DNA from 4 places in the Citrobacter sp. Marseille-Q6884 genome. Region 1 is predicted to be linked to each of the others. Evidence: predicted binding sites of a transcription regulator. Region 1 holds the regulator's gene; each other region holds the start of a gene.
What was found. Region 1 encodes CRP, which controls carbon source genes, mostly activating them, when cyclic AMP is high. Its sites were predicted from a motif close to ATGTGANNNNNNTCACAT; they were not measured.

Region 1 (3,092 bases):
TAGCGCGGGAGATTTCAATGACAGATAGTTTTTCAGCGCCGGGAGCAACGGCAACCGGCGTTGTTTGTCAGCCATTAAGTCCCGGGCATACAGCGGGCGCTGGGTACGCAGTACGCGCGCAATCCGGCTAAAGTGCCAGTAGCAAAATTGCCCGACTGGGTTATCCGGGTGCTGCCTGGCGATTTTCTCCAGCGTACCGATCTGCTTCTCCATTGAGAAACGCGTCGGCAAGCGGTGATACAAAATGTCATCAGCCAGCACGCGAAGGCGAGCGGCGACGGTTCGCGCATTCCAGCGAATCACCTGTTCCGCATGGCTGCGCTCGACCAGTTTTTGTACCTCTTCCGGCTGGTGAAGACTGACTGAGATATGCTCCTGCAAATCCAGCGCTTCCTGAAAAGCCCGCAGCAGACGTTTGTATTCGTTGTTATGGTGCGCTGAAAGCATGTGCATTTGCTGATAGCACTGGGTAATGAGATCCACCGCTTTCTGTTGACGGACCAGCAACGGGGGCAGGGCTTTTTCAGGATCAATGTGCTGGGTCAGCAGACTGTATTTTGCTTCACAGTAATCGGCCAGTTCCCGGTACAGCAGGCTGAGGGATTCACGCAGCGGTTGCTCACGCCACAACCAAAACCAGAACCAATTGAACAGGCCGTACCACAATGTACCCAGCGCATAGATGAGCAAGGGCTCCCAGACGGGCATGTTTCCTGCCAGACTCAGCGTGAAAATCGCGGCAATCAGCGAGGCCGGCAACAGTCGCGCATGCAGCGGACTTAATTCTGCGGTAACGCCGAGAATGAGCGTCAGGCCGGTAAGGATTAGCGGTAGCGGAATTTCCTGCGCCAGCAGCAATTGCATGACCAAACTGCAGCCAGCAAACAGCGATGCGCCAATAATCAGGCGTTTGAAAAAACGCTTATGCGGTGTATCAAGACCGGCAATGTTGCAACAGGCGGGGACGAGGGAAAAGAGGAGCCCCAGATGAAGCTGACCAATGATAAGACCGACAGCCACAGGTAAACACAGCACCAGTGTTTGTCGTAGTGCGTAGTTGATTTCGGGGTGATAGATCAGTCTTCGCCACATCGGTGTAAACAAAAATGGCGCATTACGTGGTAACGCGCCATTACGATGGGATTAACGCGTGCCGTAGACGACGATGGTCTTACCGTGCGCGGAGATCAGATTCTGATCTTCCAGCATCTTCAGGATGCGACCAACGGTTTCACGGGAACAACCTACAATCTGGCCAATTTCCTGACGGGTGATTTTGATCTGCATACCGTCCGGGTGGGTCATCGCATCAGGTTGTTTCGCCAGATTCAACAGCGTCTGAGCGATACGACCGGTAACGTCCAGGAAGGCAAGGTTGCCCACTTTTTCGGACGTGACTTGCAGACGACGAGCCATCTGAGATGACAGGCGCATCAGAATATCCGGGTTCACCTGGATTAATTGGCGAAATTTTTTGTATGAAATTTCAGCGACTTCACATGCGGTTTTAGCGCGAACCCAGGCACTACGTTCCTGGCCTTCTTCAAACAGGCCCAGTTCACCAATAAAATCGCCCTGATTCAGATAAGAGAGGATCATTTCCTTTCCTTCTTCATCTTTAATCAGTACTGCCACTGAGCCTTTAACGATGTAATACAACGTTTCCGCTTTTTCACCCTGGTGAATCAGCGTGCTCTTCGATGGGTACTTATGAATATGGCAATGAGACAAGAACCATTCGAGAGTCGGGTCTGTTTGCGGTTTGCCAAGCACCATGCGCGGTTATCCTCTGTTATAAGCTGTCTCCAGAGCCAGAAAACGACGCTGCCTCTGGGTTGCCAAAATGTGCTTCCCGCTACCTGGGAAGGGGGCTGCTAAAAAGAATGCTGCAGCCTGTAATGTGATGTCCTCTGCATACATGCAGTACGTCTATGTATTACTGTAGCATCCTGACTGTTTTAGCATAGCTTTCGCCGTGTGTCTCCTGGTGTCTCGCTTCAGCATGACGCAGGTCGCCTTCCGTTGCGAGAATTGTTATGTGCGCGTAATCTGTCAGGAAAATTGAAACATTGGAGTTACGAAATATGCAAGCGCGTGTAAAGTGGGTTGAGGGGTTAACCTTCCTCGGTGAGTCCGCCTCAGGCCACCAAATTTTGATGGACGGTAACTCCGGTGATAAAGCGCCGAGCCCGATGGAAATGGTATTAATGGCTGCGGGTGGGTGTAGCGCGATTGATGTAGTGTCGATCCTGCAAAAAGGCCGCCAGGACGTGACCAACTGCGAAGTGAAGCTCACCTCTGAGCGCCGTGAAGAGGCGCCGCGTCTGTTCACTCATATCAATCTGCATTTCATCGTCACGGGCAATGATCTGAAAGACGCTTCTGTGTCTCGTGCCGTTGACCTTTCTGCGGAGAAATATTGCTCCGTCGCGCTGATGCTGGAAAAAGCGGTGAACATCACCCATTCCTATGAAGTGATTGCGGCGTAATACAGAGTGCCCGATAAGCATACTGCCATCGGGCATTTCTCACCGTTTACTGGATCTTTTTCCCTTCCATCAGCCGTTGCACCAGCGGCAGCATGATCAATTCCATCGCTAATCCCATTTTACCGCCCGGCACCACTAACGTATTGATATGGGAAATGAATGAACCCTGCAGCATCGCCAGCAGCCAGGGGAAATCAATCCCTTCCAGATTACGAAAATGAATCACCACAAAGCTTTCATCCAGTGACGGAATGCTCTTGGCAGCAAAGGGATTGGAGGTATCAACAGTCGGAACGCGCTGGAAGTTTATATGCGTACGGGAAAACTGTGGGGTGATGTAATTGATGTAATCGTCCATTGAACGAACGACCGAGTCCATGACCGCTTCGCGCGAATGTCCGCGCTCGCTGGTATCACGAGTCAGTTTTTGGATCCATTCCAGGTTGACGATAGGGACGACGCCAACCAGCAGATCGACATGCCTGGCCACGTTTTGCTGGGGGGTGACGACGCCACCGTGCAGTCCTTCGTAGAACAGGATGTCCGTTGGTTCAGGAAGCGCTTGCCAGGGCGTAAAGGTACCTGGAACCTGATTCCACGGAA
Region 2 (3,092 bases), 2.1 Mb from region 1:
CAGCCAACTGGAACGGGACGTTCATACGTGAGCGGTTAGACTTCGCCACATCGTTGCGATAGAAGTCGCTGTTATCAATCACGCCGTACAATAACTCAGCTTTTTGCTGGTTAATTTTGTCCATGGCATTAACGCCGCCCTGCTCTTTCAGCCATTTGAAGACCAGACCGGAAAGATACCAGGCAAACGTTGGCGGCGTGTTGAACATGGAGTCATTGTCATTCAGCACGGTGTAATCCAGGATCGACGGGCAGGATACGTGCGCCTTACCCAGTAAATCTTCACGCACGATGACAATCGTCAGCCCGGCAGGACCGATATTTTTCTGCGCCCCCGCATAGATGACGCCATAGCGACTCACATCCAACGGGCCGGAAAGAATCGTGGAAGAGAGATCGGCCGTTACCACAACATTGCTGGCAAAATTTGGGGTTTCATCGATCGCAATGCCATCAATGGTTTCGTTAGGACAATAGTGCAGGTATGCCGCGTTATCGGAGAGCTGCCACTCGCTCATCGGCTTAACCGCACGCAGGCCATCGACCGTGACTTTGGCATCAATGACATTTGGCGTGCAGTACTTTTTCGCTTCTTTAATTGCGCTGGCGGCCCAGTAACCGGCATCGACATAATCCGCGGTCGTTTTATCACCCAGAATATTTAATGGGATACCGGCGAATTGCCCACGACCACCGCCATGACAGAACAACACTTTGTAGTTGGAGGGGATGCTAAGGAGATCGCGAAAATCCTGCTCCGCTTCCTCGGCGACCTGGATAAACTCTTTGCCGCGGTGGCTAATTTCCATTACCGACGTACCAAGACCATTCCAGTCGCAAAGATCCTGTTGAGCCAGTTTAAGTACTTCCGCCGGTAGCATTGCCGGACCTGAACTAAAATTGAAGACCTGAGCCATTTCCCCTCACCACGTTGTGTTGTTATCCACTCAACATCCTGTCGTTTGCGATAATTCGATGACAGACATTGGGTACAAGTTATTCCTGTGGATATCGGTTTTATCATTCAGTGACACGCGCCGCAATGGGTAAAACTGGCCAGGGCAAAAATGAGCTATCGATCACACAACAGAATCTATCGGATTGACGGCTAAAAACCGATATTTTTGCTGTCAGGTCACCCGTTTCGCCCGACTGGCCTTCGACCATTCTGGATTTGCACAGCGCGGACATAATTGATGATCTCCGGCGCGCATTTGAATCACTTCACTACAGCGCACACAGGCATAGTCCCCCTCGTCGGGCACAACCTTAAAGCGTTGCGTACAGTGTTTGGGAAGAATACTGAGCCCGGGTTTAACCTTTTCATCTTCGAAGAAATAGACGCTGATCTGTCCGTTCGTTTCAAGGATCGCCAGCCGAACCTGGCCGAGCTGTTCAACGCCGTTAAGACGCAACTCCATAAAGAACTCAAATTCCGTCATATTGGCGCGATGCAGTTTCGACCACGCCAGCTCACCATCCTCAATGATGACCACTGGCTTACCTTCCAGTAAGTCTTCCAGCTTTTCGCTATGCGACATCAGCCACATAACGAGTCGATAAAGCAACGCCAGAGTGATAAATACCACCAGCACCGGAAGCATCGGGACATCGTCATAAAACGCCACATCTCCAGCCGCGGAACCGAGCGTAAGGATGATCAACACTTCAAAAAGTGACATCTGCCGCACGCCGCGACGCCCAGTGAGTTTTAAAAAAAGAAAAACCAATATAAAGGTATAGAGGCTACGCAGCGCAACCTCGCCAAGAAAGTCCATTGGCACCTTATCCAGCGCCATACGGTGCAAATCAAATGATTTCATACTTACGCTCTTAACGTTGTGAACTGTGTGAAAGCATAGTCAATACCTTTATTTATGCCGCAGAAGCGGCGGCGATAGCGCCATTCATCTAAAACCCGTATCATTGCGCGCTTTCCGTACGACAAAAGTGATTTTCATGACGCAAACATTTATCCCCGGCAAAGATGCCGCTCTGGAAGATTCCATCGCCCGCTTCCAGCAAAAATTGCTCGACCTCGGTTTCCATATTGAAGAAGCTTCATGGCTGAATCCCGTCCCTAACGTCTGGTCAGTACATATTCGCGATAAAGAATGCGCGCTGTGTTTCACCAACGGTAAAGGTGCGACAAAAAAAGCCGCGCTGGCTTCCGCGCTGGGCGAATATTTTGAGCGTCTTTCAACTAACTACTTCTTTGCTGATTTCTGGCTGGGTGAAACTATCGCTAACGGCCCGTTCGTACATTATCCGAACGAGAAATGGTTCCCACTGACCGAAGATGATGAGATTCCTGCAGGTCTGCTGGATGCGCGTCTGCGCGCGTTCTACGATCCAGAAAATGAACTGACCGGCAGCATGTTGATCGACCTGCAATCCGGCAATGAAGAACGCGGTGTCTGCGGTCTGCCGTTTACCCGCCAGTCTGATAACCAGACTGTTTATATTCCGATGAATATTATCGGTAACCTGTATGTCTCTAACGGAATGTCTGCAGGTAACACGCCGAATGAAGCGCGCGTTCAGGGGCTGTCTGAAGTCTTCGAACGTTATGTGAAAAACCGTATCATCGCGGAAAGCATTAGCCTGCCGGAAATTCCTGCCGACGTGCTGGCGCGCTATCCGGCGGTTGTCGAATCCATCGCTAAACTGGAAGCTGAAGGCTTCCCGATTTTCGCCTATGACGGTTCACTGGGCGGTAAATACCCGGTTATCTGCGTAGTACTGTTCAATCCAGGCAATGGCACCTGCTTTGCTTCGTTTGGCGCACACCCGGACTTCGGCGTGGCGCTGGAGCGTACCGTCACTGAGCTGTTGCAGGGTCGCGGTCTGAAGGACCTGGATGTCTTCACCCCACCGACGTTCGATGATGAAGAAGTGGCTGAACACACCAACCTCGAAACCCACTTTATTGATTCCAGCGGTTTGATTTCCTGGGATCTGTTCAAGCAGGATGCTGATTATCCGTTCGTTGACTGGAATTTCTCCGGCACCACGGAAGAAGAGTTCGCGACGCTGATGGCTATCTTCAACGCTGAAGATAAAGAGGTCTACATCGCCGACTATGAGCACCTG
Region 3 (3,092 bases), 440 kb from region 1:
TCGCGCTCTGCAAATTGTTCGGCTTTTTGTTGCGCGTGCTGGTAACTTGCAATCAGCCACCCAATTGCAACACCTGCCAGCGCAATAAGCGCGTAAACAATGACTGAGATATCCACCTCACCTCCTGCCTCAACCTATTTTCCACATAAAATAGAATTGTGCTGTATAAATGTCCAGTTTAAAAGACATTCCTGCGAGGTACTGAGCAAAAATGAAGGTCATGACGAATTTGATCTAAAATCAGAGATACCACAAATAATATATATTAATAATATTATTTGTCATATTTCTTCATTCTAACCAATTGGCACAAACAATAGAAGAATAAAACCAATGGATCTGCATCATGTTTTTATAAATATAAATAAAAATTGAGACACCTGAGCAATAAAAAGAATTGAGTAATGTTGCCCGTAGTATGCCATGAAGGTATTATGCATTTACACTTTGTGTGTTTACGCATAATAATTACAAGAATACATTCAAAATAAAAATATAATCTGAGAATTTTATTATTCACAGAAATTAATAATATTATTAAAACTAATATAAGCATATTTTATCATCTTGTCTTTAGACATGGATACTCAACCAACGGATAGAGAGATTACGGAGAATATTATGGAATTTGGTTCATGGATCAAAAAAAGAATAGCGGGTGAAGATATTCCATTAGGTGTTCCTAAAGAAAGACAGAACCTGAACGGACTCATCCTTGAAGAAGCCATTGCCTACCATATTGCCTGGCGTGAAAGATGGTTAACCGCTTTACGTGAACACCGAGGCAGCGAATTCGATGTTTCTCAGGTTTCAAGCGATGCCGTTTGCCAGGTCGGAAAATGGATATATAATGAAGGCGCATCGCTGGCCAAATATCCTGAGTACGACCATTTTCGGGTATTGCATGCTAAATTCCACCAGTGTGCCGGGAAAATTGTCAGCCTGCACCAAAAAGGGCATTTTCTTGATGCTTTTGCAACAGTGAGCGACGAACTCATGCCGTTATCTGAAGAAGTGGGATTATCGCTAGGCGCGTTGCTTGAAGCGTCACAGCGTTAGATGACCGCTTAATTATTCAATAGCAGAGAGCAAAAGGGCCTTTGTCAAAAGGCCCTTTATATTTAGGTTGGATTACAGTAAACGGCGTGCAGCTTCGACGACGATTTTCACCGCATGGCTTTCCGTTTGCTTCATTGTCTCTGCGTTCGGAATCTCTTGCTGAGTGCGGTTGACGATAACGCCTGCAACCATGCCTGCACGCAGGCCCTGGCTTGCGCACATTGTCAGCAGCGTAGCGGATTCCATTTCATAGTTCATCACGCCCATAGACTGCCACTCTTCCATAGATCCTTTGAAACGGCTCACCACGCGACCAGAGAAGGTGTCGTAACGCTCCTGACCTGGGTAGAACGTATCTGAAGAGGCGGTAACGCCAACGTGGGTGGTCGCACCGATAGATTTCGCGGCTTCAACCAGCGCAGTGGTGCATTCGAAGTCCGCAACAGCCGGGAATTCCATGGGTGCAAAATGCAGGCTTGCACCGTCCAGACGCACTGACGCCGTGGTAACCAGTACATCGCCAACATTGATATGCGGCTGAATTGCACCCGTAGTACCGATACGCAGGAAGGTACGAATGCCCAATTGAGCCAGCTCTTCTACTGCAATAGACGTGGACGGGCCGCCGATACCGGTAGAACACACGATCACGGCTTTACCATCCAGTTCAGCACGCCAGGTAGTGAACTCGCGATGAGATGCCAGCTTGACCGGCTTATCCATCAGCGCGGCGATCTTTTCCACACGCTCCGGGTCGCCAGGGACGATAGCGAGCTGGGCCCCTTGTAAATCGTTCTTAGTGAGGCCGAGATGAAAAACATCAGACTTAGACATAAAAACTCCTCTGTGAATCGGTTTTGTCAGAAGAAGCAAAAAGACACTTTACCGAAGGCATAAACATAATTTCGTGACACCCATCACCTTGATGTAAATCAATTGCATTAACTTACCGTCAAAAAGTGACACTCATCACATTAATCATTCGTTATCGCGAAGCCTTGCACAAAAGATAGACCGTTTAGGGCAATGTGGTTCGTTGCATGTGTCTATAGTTAACAATGCGCTGTTTTGCTGAATATTTAAGGGTACGGAGAATACCATGACAACAACACGACAATCTGGCTTTGCACCTGCTGTATCACCACCCGCATCCACCACGGTTCACACCCCGGATAACGAGATTATTGCGGGTGTGACATCAATTCCTTCACAAGGCGACGATATGCCCGCCTATCACGCACGGCCAAAACAGAGCGATGGCCCGTTGCCTGTGGTGATCGTCGTGCAGGAAATATTTGGTCTTCATGAACATATCCGTGATGTTTGCCGTCGACTGGCGCTTGAGGGATATCTGGCTATCGCCCCCGAACTCTATTTTCGCGAGGGCGACCCGAACGACTTTGCCGATATCCCGACGCTGCTGAGCGGACTGGTGGCCAAAGTACCAGACACCCAGGTGCTGGCCGATCTCGACCATGTTGCCAGTTGGGCCTCGCGCAATGGCGGTGATGCACATCGACTGATGATTACCGGTTTTTGTTGGGGTGGACGCATCACGTGGCTGTACGCGGCGCACAATCCACAGCTCAAAGCGGCGGTAGCGTGGTACGGCAAACTGGTTGGTGACAAAACGCTAAACTCCCCCAAACATCCGGTCGATATCGCCACCGATCTGAACGCGCCGGTTTTAGGGTTGTACGGTGCTCAAGACACCAGTATCCCGCAGGACACTGTCGAAACGATGCGTCAGGCATTACGCGCCGCCAATGCCAAAGCGGAAATCGTCGTGTATCCGGACGCCGGGCATGCGTTTAACGCCGATTATCGCCCGAGTTATCACGAAGAATCTGCACAAGACGGCTGGCAGAGAATGCTGGAGTGGTTTGCGCAATATGGAAGTAAAAAGTCACTGCAGGTAGGGTGAAACGAAACCGCCGACCAATAAAAAGCCCGGTGCTAACCGGGCTGACTAAAATTATGCCTGACGCAGGTTCTGCGCGGCTTTGACCATGTTCGCCAACGCAGCACGCGTT
Region 4 (3,092 bases), on a different contig from region 1:
GAGGGGCAACCGCAGTTCAGATCGACACCGAACGATCCCAGTTCTACCGCGCGGGCCGCGTTCTCCGCCAGCCATTGTGGATACTGACCCAACAGCTGTATGCGAACACGCGTACCCGATGTCGTCCGGCTGGCATTGAGTAACTCAGGACAAATGCGGTGAAACACTTTTACCGGCAGGCGTTGATCCACCACCCGGACAAACTCGGTGATGCAGAGATCGTAATCATTCACTTCCGTCAGTAGCTCGCGCACCAGAGAGTCGAGCACACCTTCCATCGGCGCCAGTAAAACTCGCATATCATTACCTGTAAAAAAGAGAGGCGCTATGTTAACTGCTCTGAAGGAGGGTTGAAAGCACAGAGGATACGTTCTTACCGCTATTCTCTTTTCAGGGTCGCCTTTCGCCACTGTTCCCGTTATCTATTTCCACTATGCTTAGAATTCATGGTGTGATCGGTAGCACGTTTTAAAGTTTAATTGTATGATGAATCAGTCTCGTCAAGGGTTTCAAATATGAGCAAGTCACTGAATATTATCTGGCAATATATACGCGCTTTCGTGCTGATTTATGCCTGCCTTTACGCCGGTATTTTTCTGGCATCGCTGCTACCTATCACTATTCCGGGCAGCATTATCGGCATGCTGATTCTGTTTGTCCTGCTGGCATTACAGATCCTGCCAGCGAAATGGGTGAATCCAGGTTGCTATATCCTGATCCGCTACATGGCTCTGCTGTTTGTGCCCATTGGCGTTGGGATCATGCAGTACTTTGACTTGCTACGCGCCCAGTTTGGTCCGGTGGTGGTCTCCTGCACCATCAGTACGCTGGTCGTTTTCCTGGTCGTGAGCTGGAGCTCCCACCTTGTACACGGTGAACGCAAAATCGTTGGGCAAAAAGGGTCTAAAAAATGATGTCGTATATCTGGTGGTCGTTACCCCTCACGCTGGCGGTATTTTTTGGCGCACGTAGATTGGCTATGCGGTTTAAAATGCCGCTGCTCAACCCTCTGCTCGTCGCCATGGTCGTTATTATTCCTTTTCTGCTTCTGACCGGTATTCCCTACGATCACTACTTCAAAGGCAGCGAGGTTCTCAACAATTTACTCCAACCTGCCGTGGTGGCTCTGGCTTATCCGCTCTATGAGCAGTTACACCAGATCCGCGCCCGCTGGAAATCCATTATTGCCATCTGTTTTGCCGGCAGCGTCGTGGCAATGGTAACCGGTACCACCATCGCCTTGCTGCTGGGAGCATCACCGGAAATTGCTGCGTCTATCATGCCTAAATCGGTCACAACGCCGATCGCAATGGCTGTGGGTGGCAGTATTGGCGGTATTCCGGCAATCAGCGCAGTGTGCGTCATTTTTGTCGGTATTCTCGGTGCCGTGTTTGGTCATATCCTGTTAAATGCAATGCGTATTCATACTAAGGCCGCACGTGGGCTGGCGATGGGTACCGCCTCGCACGCCCTCGGCACGGCACGTTGTGCCGAACTGGATTACCAGGAAGGCGCTTTTGGTTCTCTGGCGCTGGTCATTTGCGGGATTATTACCTCGCTGGTTGCCCCATTCCTGTTCCCGGTGATCCTGGCAATCGTGCGTTAATCCCGATTTTTAGGTCATTTATTTGCGATACGTTGCACATTTTTAATTTAAGTTTCATAAGTTGCATAAGCAATGAGATTTGGATCACATATAAAGCCGTAACAGGCCCGTAAACTACGATTCCATTACATTGTTATGAGGCATCGCCATGCATCCACGTTTTCAAACTGCTTTTGCCCAACTCGCGGATAACTTGCAATCGGCCCTGGCCCCCCTGCTGGCAGATGAGCATTTCCCTGCCATGCTGACGGCGGAGCAGGTCTCTTTGCTTAAACGCGAATCGGGATTGGACGAAGACACGCTGGCATTCGCTCTGCTGCCGCTGGCAGCAGCTTGCGCTCGAACTGACCTGTCCCACTTTAACGTCGGCGCCATTGCGCGCGGCATCAGTGGTACCTGGTATTTCGGTGGGAATATGGAATTCCTCGGCGCGACGATGCAGCAAACTGTTCACGCCGAGCAAAGCGCCATCAGTCACGCCTGGCTGCGCGGTGAAAAAGGACTCGCCGCCATCACCGTTAACTACACGCCTTGCGGTCATTGCCGTCAGTTTATGAACGAACTGAACAGCGGACTGGATTTACGCATTCATCTGCCAGGACGCGAGCCGCACGCGCTGCGCGACTACCTGCCGGACGCTTTCGGCCCGAAAGATTTGGACATCAAAACCCTGCTGATGGATGACCAGAATCACGGTTTTGCGCTGAAAGGCGATGCACTGAGCCAGGCGGCAATTGCCGCGGCTAATCGCTGCCATATGCCTTACAGTCACGCGCCAAGCGGCGTTGCGCTAGAGTGCAAAGACGGCCAGATTTTTGCCGGTAGCTATGCTGAAAACGCCGCTTTCAACCCAACGCTCCCTCCCCTGCAGGGTGCATTAAACCTGCTGAATCTGAACGGCTATGACTATCCAGACATTCAGCGCGCCGTGCTGGCAGAAAAAGCCGATGCGCCACTGATCCAGTGGGACGCCACCGCAGCAACGCTGAAAGCATTAGGTTGCAATAATATCGACCGCGTACTGCTGGGTTAATAAGCCTCTTTCCGGCCTGATACGTGGTTTGCGTCCAGGCCAGATAAGCACAGCACCATCGGGCAACAGTGCCTAAAATCCCCTCAATCAGACTGCTGTTTCTTGCGCTACGCCGTCGGGTACAGTAGCCTGATTGAAATTCCATCCAATTATCGAGTTTTCTGCATGTTAAAGCGCGTGTTTTACAGCCTGTTAGTCCTGATCGGCTTGCTGCTGTTAACTGTGCTTGGCCTCGACAGATGGATGAGCTGGAAAACCGCGCCCTACATCTACGACGAACTGCAGGATTTACCCTATCGCCAGGTCGGCGTGGTATTAGGCACAGCGAAATACTATCGTACCGGTGTGATTAACCAGTATTACCGCTACCGTATTCAGGGCGCCTTAAACGCCTACAACAGCGGCAAGGTTAACTACCTGCTGCTCAGCGGCGATAACGCGCTGCAAAGTTAT

Region 2: the regulator CRP is predicted to act here: its motif matches at 1,067-1,084, upstream of serC (3-phosphoserine/phosphohydroxythreonine transaminase).
Region 3: the regulator CRP is predicted to act here: its motif matches at 2,017-2,034, upstream of udp (uridine phosphorylase).
Region 4: the regulator CRP is predicted to act here: its motif matches at 1,679-1,696, upstream of cdd (cytidine deaminase).

The regions. Positions count from the first base shown of each region.
Region 1 covers NZ_CAMDRE010000001.1:775,195-778,286, reverse strand. The annotation lists gene N7268_RS03805 (YccS/YhfK family putative transporter) at 1-1,092, opposite strand, end outside; gene crp (cAMP-activated global transcriptional regulator CRP) at 1,144-1,776, opposite strand; gene N7268_RS03795 (OsmC family protein) at 2,085-2,489, shown strand; gene N7268_RS03790 (phosphoribulokinase) at 2,536-3,092, opposite strand, start outside.
Region 2 covers NZ_CAMDRE010000001.1:2,882,813-2,885,904, reverse strand. The annotation lists gene serC (3-phosphoserine/phosphohydroxythreonine transaminase) at 1-916, opposite strand, end outside; gene N7268_RS13685 (DUF421 domain-containing protein) at 1,130-1,822, opposite strand; gene ycaO (30S ribosomal protein S12 methylthiotransferase accessory factor YcaO) at 1,959-3,092, shown strand, end outside.
Region 3 covers NZ_CAMDRE010000001.1:1,216,586-1,219,677, reverse strand. The annotation lists gene rmuC (DNA recombination protein RmuC) at 1-116, opposite strand, end outside; gene N7268_RS05830 (CZB domain-containing protein) at 622-1,059, shown strand; gene udp (uridine phosphorylase) at 1,132-1,893, opposite strand; gene N7268_RS05820 (dienelactone hydrolase family protein) at 2,159-2,983, shown strand; gene metE (5-methyltetrahydropteroyltriglutamate--homocysteine S-methyltransferase) at 3,035-3,092, opposite strand, start outside.
Region 4 covers NZ_CAMDRE010000002.1:565,100-568,191, reverse strand. The annotation lists gene dusC (tRNA dihydrouridine(16) synthase DusC) at 1-299, opposite strand, end outside; gene N7268_RS17670 (CidA/LrgA family protein) at 516-914, shown strand; gene N7268_RS17665 (CidB/LrgB family autolysis modulator) at 911-1,606, shown strand; gene cdd (cytidine deaminase) at 1,755-2,639, shown strand; gene sanA (outer membrane permeability protein SanA) at 2,805-3,092, shown strand, end outside.